DNA from 4 places in the Streptomyces sp. NPDC045022 genome. Region 1 is predicted to be linked to each of the others. Evidence: riboswitches for the same ligand, from Rfam matches in the RefSeq annotation. Region 1 holds a riboswitch; each other region holds the start of a gene.
The links. Region 1 has a riboswitch for cyclic di-AMP ahead of AC07C1_RS24765 (transglycosylase family protein). Riboswitches for the same ligand answer to the same signal wherever they lie in the genome.
Positions count from the first base shown of each region.

Region 2: it holds a riboswitch for cyclic di-AMP, as region 1 does, so the genes downstream of both, AC07C1_RS33245 (M23 family metallopeptidase) here and AC07C1_RS24765 (transglycosylase family protein) in region 1, are expected to answer to the same signal.
Region 3: it holds a riboswitch for cyclic di-AMP, as region 1 does, so the genes downstream of both, AC07C1_RS29110 (C40 family peptidase) here and AC07C1_RS24765 (transglycosylase family protein) in region 1, are expected to answer to the same signal.
Region 4: it holds a riboswitch for cyclic di-AMP, as region 1 does, so the genes downstream of both, AC07C1_RS05495 (M23 family metallopeptidase) here and AC07C1_RS24765 (transglycosylase family protein) in region 1, are expected to answer to the same signal.

Region 1 covers NZ_JBWKIR010000014.1:127,506-129,698, reverse strand. The annotation lists gene AC07C1_RS24765 (transglycosylase family protein) at 271-987, opposite strand; cyclic di-AMP (ydaO/yuaA leader) riboswitch at 992-1,164, opposite strand; gene AC07C1_RS24760 (transglycosylase family protein) at 1,362-2,193, opposite strand, start outside.
Region 2 covers NZ_JBWKIR010000026.1:89,662-91,854, reverse strand. The annotation lists gene AC07C1_RS33250 (alpha-galactosidase) at 1-476, shown strand, start outside; cyclic di-AMP (ydaO/yuaA leader) riboswitch at 779-943, shown strand; gene AC07C1_RS33245 (M23 family metallopeptidase) at 946-1,869, shown strand; gene AC07C1_RS33240 (SGNH/GDSL hydrolase family protein) at 2,137-2,193, shown strand, end outside.
Region 3 covers NZ_JBWKIR010000020.1:13,648-15,840, forward strand. The annotation lists gene AC07C1_RS29110 (C40 family peptidase) at 295-1,281, opposite strand; cyclic di-AMP (ydaO/yuaA leader) riboswitch at 1,290-1,460, opposite strand; gene pcrA (DNA helicase PcrA) at 1,746-2,193, shown strand, end outside.
Region 4 covers NZ_JBWKIR010000002.1:494,861-497,053, forward strand. The annotation lists gene AC07C1_RS05490 (GntR family transcriptional regulator) at 1-171, opposite strand, end outside; gene AC07C1_RS05495 (M23 family metallopeptidase) at 371-1,126, opposite strand; cyclic di-AMP (ydaO/yuaA leader) riboswitch at 1,140-1,300, opposite strand; gene AC07C1_RS05500 (M16 family metallopeptidase) at 1,512-2,193, opposite strand, start outside.

The DNA of each region.
Region 1 (2,193 bases):
GCCTAACCGTCCCAGGGGCGTCGGCCACCGACCGACCGTCCCGTGGACAGGAGGGACACGCAGACGGTACCCATTGTTCAGGCTGGGAACAAAGGGGGGTGCGGGTGAGACCTGGCCGAAGAACGGGAAAACAGAAAACCCCGCCCCGGTGCGTACGGGGGAATACGCACCGGGGCGGGGAGCCCGTGGGGACGGGGGGTGGCCCTCACGAGGCCTTCAGCGTGCGGACCGGGGAGGTGAGGGCGCTGTGGTTCGCGTGGGAGCCGGGCGTCACTTCAGGTGCAGCTGCTGGCCCGGGTAGATGAGGTCGGCGTCCTCGACGATGTCCTTGTTCAGGTCGAACAGCTTCTTCCAGCCACCCTTGACGCCGTGCTTCTCGGCGATGGAGCTGAGGGTGTCACCCGCGGCGACCTTGTACTCGCCGTCGCCCTTCTTGACCTTCTTGCCGGTCGGGGTGGTGACGGTCTTGGTCGCGGCCGGACGCTCGGCGGAGCGGGAGGCGGCCTGCCGGCCGGTGGAGCGGGTGGTGGTGCTGCTCGACGAGGTGCTGTTCGAGGAGCTGCTGGAGGAGCTGCTGTTCGAGGAGCTGCTGCTCGGGGCGGAGCCGTTGTAGGCGGCGCCGGACAGGCCCGTGCCGCAGACCGGCCAGGCACCCTTGCCCTGGGCGGCGAGGACCTTCTCGGCGACGGCGATCTGCTGCGCCTTGCCGGCCTGGTTGGCCTGGGCGGCGTACTGGGTGCCGCCGTACGCGGCCCAGGTGGAGGCCGAGAACTGCAGGCCGCCGTAGTAGCCGTTGCCGGTGTTGATGGACCAGTTGCCGCCGGACTCGCACTGGGCGACCGCGTCCCACTCGGAGGCGGTGGCGGCGGAGGCGTTGCCGGCCGCCATCAGCGGGGCGGCGACGGCGGCACCGGTGACACCGGCGAGCGCGATGACACGAGTGGCCTTGGACGGACGACGGTGCTTGCCCTTGCCGGAAAACAGCATGGATCGATCCCCTCACCGACGCCTGCGAGGTGAGCTGTCGGGTTCGGGCCGGTTGAGTTGCCCGGCCGCACTCCCGCTTGCGCGAGGTGCGGCTTCACCCCCAGCCGGCGCCAGCTCAACTGCTGGTTCCGGCACTTACCTTGGGTCCCCCGCTCCTGCCTACGGCGCTTGACGCGACGACTGTTCCCGGGCATCCGCTGGCAGGATTCGGCGTTGCGACTGCCGGGGCTCGTGGTGACGAGCGATCTCGACCGTAGACAGGCGATCGACGGAATTTCAAAGACGATCAGGGCTTCTGAGACTCATCCCACACTTTCGCCAAACCGGACATCAGCCACGAAACAGGGCGTCAACTCCCGCCGCTTTTCGCCCGTTTAGGCACCGACTTCCAGGGTCTGACCGGCGGTGATGTGGTTTGGATCGGCGCCGATGTCCTTCTTGTTTCCGGCATAGAGCGCGCGCCATCCGCCGTCGACCTCGAGCGAGTCGGCGATGGAGACGAGGGAGTCGCCCTCGCGGACGGTGTAGGTGCCCGGTTCACGGGAGGCGTGACGGCCGGACGTCGCGGCATCCTGACTGTTTGTCACGTTTTCGTCCGCGCTCCCGCCACGGTGACGTCCACCACTGATGAGGGCGCCGGTGTCGACGAGGCTCCAGGAACCGGCACTCTGCTGGGAATTGTCCGAGTTTCCGACACTGGGGGTGGCCGCAGGCGTGCTGCCGTCCCCCTGCGAGTTTCCGGTTTCGGGCGAGACCGACCTGTCGGACTTCGGAGCGTTGGTACCGGTGGAACCGGTGGAACCGGTGTCCGCACCGGGATCCGCGGTGACGTCCTTGCCCGGACCGGGCGTCGGCGTGGTGGCCGAACCCGTGGAGGAATCCGAGCCCGAAGCCGAGCCGGAGCCGGCGTCGGCAGCGGAGTCGGAGCCGGAACCAGAGCCGGAGGGCGAGGCTGAATCCGGCAGACCGGACGAGTCGGAGTTGTCGGCCGAACCGGACGAGTCGCCCGAACCGTTGGCGTCACCGGAGCCGCCGACCCCCGTGTCGACGTCCACGGAGCCGGAGTTCGAGGTCAGGCCGGACAGCAGCGCACAGGTGGCCCAGGGGGTGGTGCCCCGGTCGGCGAGAATCTTCTCGGCCACGGCGATCTGCTGCGAACGGCTGGCCTCGTCGGCACTGTCGGCGTACTGGCCACCGCCGTACTTG
Region 2 (2,193 bases), on a different contig from region 1:
CCCGGGTCATGGCCGCCTGGGTCACCGACAGCCCGAACACGCAGCTCAACGGCCGGGTCAGCCCGCTGCGGTTCCGCTTCGTCAGCGCCATGGCCGGCGTCCTCGGTGTCGGCGGTGACCTCGCGGAGTGGAGCGGGGAGGAGCTGGCCGAGGCCCGGCGGTGGGTGGAGCTGTACAAGGAGATCCGCCCGGTCGTCCAGCGCGGCGAGCTGTACCGGTTGCGGCCTCCGGCGGGCGGCCTGAGTGCCGTCCAGTACGTCCTCGCGGGCGAGACGGTGGTCCTGGCCTGGCTGCAGGCGCAGAGCTACGGCGAGCCGGTGCCGGCGGTGCGGCTGCGTGGAATCGACCCGACGGCATCGTATGAATGCCGCGAAACGGGCGAAGTGCATCGAGGGGCCGTCCTGCTGCACCACGGGCTGCACACCGGGCTGAAGGGCGACCTGGATGCGACGATTTTCCGTCTGCGTCGCATCTGAGCTTTCTGTCCGTATTGGCGGCTTCATTCCAACTCGCTGTGGAATGAGGGGCTGTGGTGGCATGGCGCGTGAGGAGCGTCATATCGGTGACCGAGCGTCGCGCGTCATGTTCACGTAATTCTGGTGTGGAAGAGGGGAATCGTAGGGTGCGTGGGGCGGGAATTCACGGAGGGTGACCGCGCTGGTCCGCTTTCGATCTTCGGAAACGCCAACGGGGGGAACCGGCTGCTTGTTTCCGTGCGTCCTGCTCGCTTACGTTCGCCACCAATCCGGACGGAACGCCGAATCCTGCCGTCGCCCGGAGTCCCCACACACTTGACCCGTGTTCGGCAGGAGCGGGGGACCCACCAGGTACCACTGCCTGTCCGGTCTCCGCGACAGGCTAGGGGTGAAGCCGCGCGCCGCGCGACCGGGCAGCTCCAGCCCGAACCCGACAGCTGACCTCGCAGGCGTCGGAGAGGAATGCGCCATGCCCGCGAAGGGTAAGCACCGACGTCCCAAGACCCCGCGTTTTTCCCGCTCCATCGCCGTCGCCGGGACCGGTGGCGCCGCGCTGGCCCTGCCGCTCATCGGGGTCACCCAGGCGCAGGCCGCCACCCCGGCGCAGTCCGTCTCCGGAAAGGCCGTGCAGTCGCTTCCGGCCACGGTGAAGAAGGCCGCCGCTCAGCCGGATTCGACGGTGCGCACCTACACGGTGAAGTCCGGCGACTGCCTCTCGGCGATCGCCGACCAGCAGCACGTCAGCGGCGGCTGGCACCAGCTCTACGACGACAACCGGCAGGCCGTCGGCGCCGACCCGGCGCTGATCCACCCGGGCCTCGAGCTCACGCTCGGCAAGAAGGCCGCGCAGACCCGCACCGAGTCCGCCGCCCCGCGGGACTCCTCGACCAAGGCGCAGCACTCGGCCGCCTCGCAGTCCTCCCGGACGCAGGCCGCCCCGGCGGCCAAGTCGTCGGATGCCACCGCCTCGACGGCCGCCGCCACCGGCTTCACCCTCCCGGTGACCGGCGCCACCGTCGGCACCGGCTACCACGTGGCCGGCAGCATGTGGTCCAGCGGCTACCACACCGGCGTCGACTTCGTCGTCCCAACCGGCACTTCCCTGAAGGCCGTCGGCGCGGGCACGGTCGTCTCGGCCGGCTGGGGCGGCGCCTACGGCAACCAGGTCGTCATCAAGCTCGACGACGGCTACTACGCCCAGTACGCCCACCTGTCGCAGCTCTCCGTCTCGGCCGGCCAGACCGTGACCGCGGGCCGGCAGATCGGCCTGTCCGGCGCCACCGGCAACGTGACCGGCCCGCACCTGCACTTCGAGATCCGCACGACGCCGGACTACGGCTCCGACATCGACCCGCTCGGTTACCTCCGCCAGCACGGCGTCGCCGTCGGCTGAGGACCGCCCCGCCCCGAACCGCCTGCCTGACACGCCTCCGAAGGCCGGACCCACGATCCCCGGGTCCGGCCTTCGGTGTGGAACAACGGCACGCCCGCTGGGCTTCGGCCGCAACATGTCTGACGGCAGGCCTATTCCTGATTCGCAAATTATTTAAGGGTGTCTCATCTCACCGTTCGTCAACTCCGGCTTACGGTCGCGCAAGTCACATCCGAAGGTGAATCATGGTCCGACGTGGCAGACGATTCGAAGAATGACAACAGATCAGTGATCGGGTCGTACGTGGCGGTGGGGGACAGCTTCACCGAGGGCGTCGGCGACCCC
Region 3 (2,193 bases), on a different contig from region 1:
CGCCACCCAGGCGACGCCGGCCATCGCCGGCGCCACCCGCGAGACCGTCTCGTCGCCGGCCAGCTGCAGACCAACCGACAGGATGCCGGCCGCCAATCACGGCGGCCCCGGACGCGGGAGGCCGCCCCGCCCACCACGCGCGCAGACCTGAGATGCCGGGCATGCGCCCGATGCCAGGCAGCCGCGCGCACCCAGCCGGGCCGGGCACGCGCGCGTGGAACGCAAACCGCCGGTACGCGCGCGTGGAGCGGACCCGCCGGTACGCGCGCGTAGGCCCGACCACGTGAGGCGCGCTCAGGCCGGCCGCACCACGCTGTGGATGATCGATTCGCCACCGCGGTCCACGGATTCCTCGCGGACGTACGCGCCGGGTTCCGGGGCGTGGATCATCATCCCGTCGCCCGTGCAGAGGCCGACATGGCTGCTGTCGTCGTGGAAGAAGACCAGGTCACCGGCGCGCGCCTCGGTGACGGGGACCGGGCTGCCCGCGGCGGCCTGGGCCTGGGCGGTACGCGGGAGGGTGACGCCGGCGGCCTTCCACGCGGCCTGGGTGAGGCCGGAGGAGTCGTACGAGCCGGGCCCGCTGGCACCGCTCACGTACGGCTTGCCGATCTGGGCCCGGGCGAAGGCGATCGCCTTCTCGGCCTTGGTTTCCTGCCGCGGGCCCGGGGATCCGTAGGCCCGTGGACCGGGCTCCTCCAGGCGCCGTCGGCCGAGCCCGGCCGGCCGCGCGCCCTGCTGGGCCGTGAGCCGGGACAGCAGCTCGCGCGCGGTGGCGAGCTTGTGCTGGACGGTGGCCTTCGCGGCCTTCACGTCGTAGTGCGAGGACGCCGGCGCCTCCGGGCTCCTGGTGGTCTTGCCCCGCTCGGCCGCGTCCTTCACGCGCGAGGCCAACCGGTTCATCACCCTGCTCTGGGCGAAGTGGTCCTGCGGATACTCCGAGAGGAGAGAGGCGGCCGTGTCCGGGGTGGCCGCGAACGGAACCAGCCCCTCCCGGGCCTTGGCGAGCCGGCTCGCGCGCCGGGCGCCCTCCTGACGTGGGTCCTCGCCGTGCGGCCGCCGGGCGGCCGCCGGTTCCTCCTCCGGCGCCGAGTCGGCCTGGCGGTAGAACTCGTCGATCTTCTTCTCGATCTCCTCCAGGCTCGGCCTGCCGTCGTCGGCGGCGGCCTCGGCCGTCTGGGTCAGGACGGCCACGGAGGTGAATGCGGCGGTGGCGAGGGCGGGGCCGCGCAGGCCCGGTCCACGGGTGCCGCCGGGGCGCGGCTTGCGGTGCGACGCCAAGGGAGGCGACTCCTTCCAACGTGCCGCCTACCGGGTTAGCTGTCGGGTTCGGGCGCGTGCTTCGGAAGGGTTGCCCTACGGCGTCGTCCCGGGCGGGAGTCGGCCGATTCACCCCAGGATCGGTGGGTCCCCGGCTCCGGGCACCGTGGGGGGCGCACCGGACTCGGCGGAGGCCGCGCGGCCCGGCGACGTTCGCCGGAGAGGGGTCGTGCGGCCTGACGGAAACCTAACCAACTCGTGTGTCTCTTGTGAAGGTTGGTGCGCAGTATGTCCGATACATTTCTGTGACCTGATGCAGGTTTCATGTGGGCGTGACCAGGTGCTTCCTCAGCGTGAGGGGAAAAGGGGGCAGGTGGGGCGAGGATCCCACTCCGGGACCGCACCCCATGCGGACCCCACCCGAGACGTCCGTGTTCCGGGGACCGCGACCGGTTGTCGGTGGGGAGCCCTAGACTCGTAGAGCGATGAGCAGCCTTTTTGACGACAGCTTCCTGGCGGACCTCCAGCCCCCTCGCGGGCACGAGGAGGAACCCCCGCCACCGCCCGAGGACGATCACGCTCCGGACGCGCTTCCGGACGATCTGTTCGGCGGGAAGTTCGACGTGCCGCCGGACCGGGACGCCTACTACCGCGACGGCGCCCCCCGCCCGGCGATCGACGCGGCGGCACTCCTGGAGGGGCTGAACGACAACCAGCGCGCCGCGGTGGTGCACGCCGGCTCCCCGCTGCTCATCGTCGCCGGCGCCGGCTCCGGCAAGACGCGCGTGCTCACCCACCGCATCGCCCACCTGCTCGCCGAGCGGAACGTACACCCGGGCCAGATCCTCGCGATCACCTTCACCAACAAGGCCGCGGGCGAGATGAAGGAGCGCGTCGAGCAGCTCGTCGGCCCGCGCGCCAACGCGATGTGGG
Region 4 (2,193 bases), on a different contig from region 1:
GACCACGAAGCCCTCCGCCTCCAGCGTGCGCAGGGCCTCGCGGACGGGGACGCGCGAGACGCCGTAGCGGCGGGCCAGGACTTCCTCGGTGAGGCGGCTGCCGCGACCGTAGACACCCGCGACGATGTCGTCCCGGATCGCCGTGCACACCGAGTGCGCCGGAATACGCATGCCCGACCTCCGCCTTAATCCCCGTGAAACGTCGACGATGGACGTGTGTTCCGTGACTCTATTCCAATGAACCGGAATTTCCGACGGCGGGCCGGAATCCATGGATATTTTTTGGACAGCGGACTGGGCGGACACTGCGAAAAACGACGAAAGCCCCGGCTCGGTGGAGCCGGGGCCTCGCGTGCCGTGCGACGGAGGGTCAGACGTTGACGCCGTGCTTGCGGAGGTAGGCGACGGGGTCGATGTCGGAGCCGTAGTCGGGAGTCGTACGGGCCTCGAAGTGGAGGTGCGGGCCGGTGACGTTGCCGGTCGCGCCGGACAGGCCGATCTGCTGGCCCGGGACGACCCGCTGGCCCACGGTGACACCGATGGACGACAGGTGGCCGTACTGGGTGTACATGCCGTCGGCCATCCGGATCACGATCTGGTTGCCGTACGCGCCGCCCCAGCCGGTGGAGACCACGGTGCCGGAGCCGACCGCGTGGACGGTCGTGCCGCTGGCCGCGTGGAAGTCGATGCCGGTGTGCGAGCCCGAGGACCACAGGGAGCTGCTGGCCTGGTAGCCGGTGGAGACGTAGGAGTGCGCGATCGGGGCGACGAAGGCGTTCAGGCGCTTGCGCTCGGCCTCTCGGGCGGCGCGGGCGTGGGCCTCGCGCTCCTGCTTGACCTTCTCGGCTGCCGCCTTGGCCGCGGCCTCCTCGGCCGCCTGCTGCTGGGCGGCCTGCTTCTGGGCGGCGGCCTGCTCGTCGATCTGCTCGGCCACGTCGTCGCTCGCGGCGATGACGGGTGTGAGACCGGTCTGTTCCACGGAGTTCTCGGCGGCGAGCGCCGGGGATGCGGCGAGGGTGCCGATGACACCGGTGGTGGTGAGGGCCGCGATACCGGCCGCCTGAGCGGTGGTCCGCTTGACCCGGCCGGGCTTGCGGTGCTTCCCGGTGGCGCACATGAACGCCATGAAGTGGCTGGTCCTTTCCTTCCTTCTCGCCTACCGGGTTAGCTGACGGGTTCGGAGCAGGAAGGTCTCCTACGGACCCCCTCGCTCTCGCGCGGGCGCCCGATTCACCCCAGGGGACGGTGGGTCCCCGGCTCCCCTGGCTCGCGCCGTACGGGGACTCGGCGATGGCTGCCCGGTGCCGCGGGTGCGGCGCACTGCCTGACGAACAGCCCGGACGACGCTACGAAAGCTTGCTTTCAATCCTCAAACGAATCCGGGTTTTTGTAGCGCATCCCACAGGTCAGACAGGCAACCTCCGTCCCAAATCGGGCATCTGGGGAAGCGAGTGGAACAACAGAGGGCCCTGCCGACCCGTGAGTCGGCAGGGCCCCACGCGCGCGTGCCGCTACTCCGCGGCGACGACGGTGACTTCGCCGATGCCCAGCGCCTCGACCGGCGCCTTGATCCGGGCCGCGTCACCGACGAGGACGGTCACCAGCCGGTCCACCGGGAAGGCGTTGACGACGGCCGCGGTGGCCTCCACCGTGCCCGTCGCGGCCAGCTGCTGGTACAGCGTCGCCTGGAAGTCGTCGGGCAGATGCTGCTCCACCTGGTCGGCCAGGGTGCTCGCGACGGCCGCCGCGGTCTCGTACTTCAGCGGCGCCACACCGACGAGGTTCTGCACGGCGACGTCCCGCTCGGCGTCGGTCAGGCCCTCCGCCGCGAGGGTGCGCAGCACCTTCCACAGGTCGTCCAGCGCGGGGCCGGTGTTGGGGGTGTCCACGGAACCGCTGATGGCGAGCATCGAGGCACCGGTGCCGTCCGGGGCGGACCTCAGGACCTGCCCGAAGGAACGCACGCCGTAGGTGTAGCCCTTCTCCTCGCGCAGGACGCGGTCCAGGCGGGAGGTGAGAGTGCCGCCGAGGCAGTAGGTGCCGAGCACCTGGGCGGGCCAGACGCGGTCGTGCCGGTCCGGGCCGACCCGGCCGATGAGCAGCTGCGTCTGGACGGCTCCGGGCCGGTCCACGATGACCACGCGCCCGGTGTCGTCGGCGGTCACCGGCGGCACGGGCCGGGGCTCGCCCCGG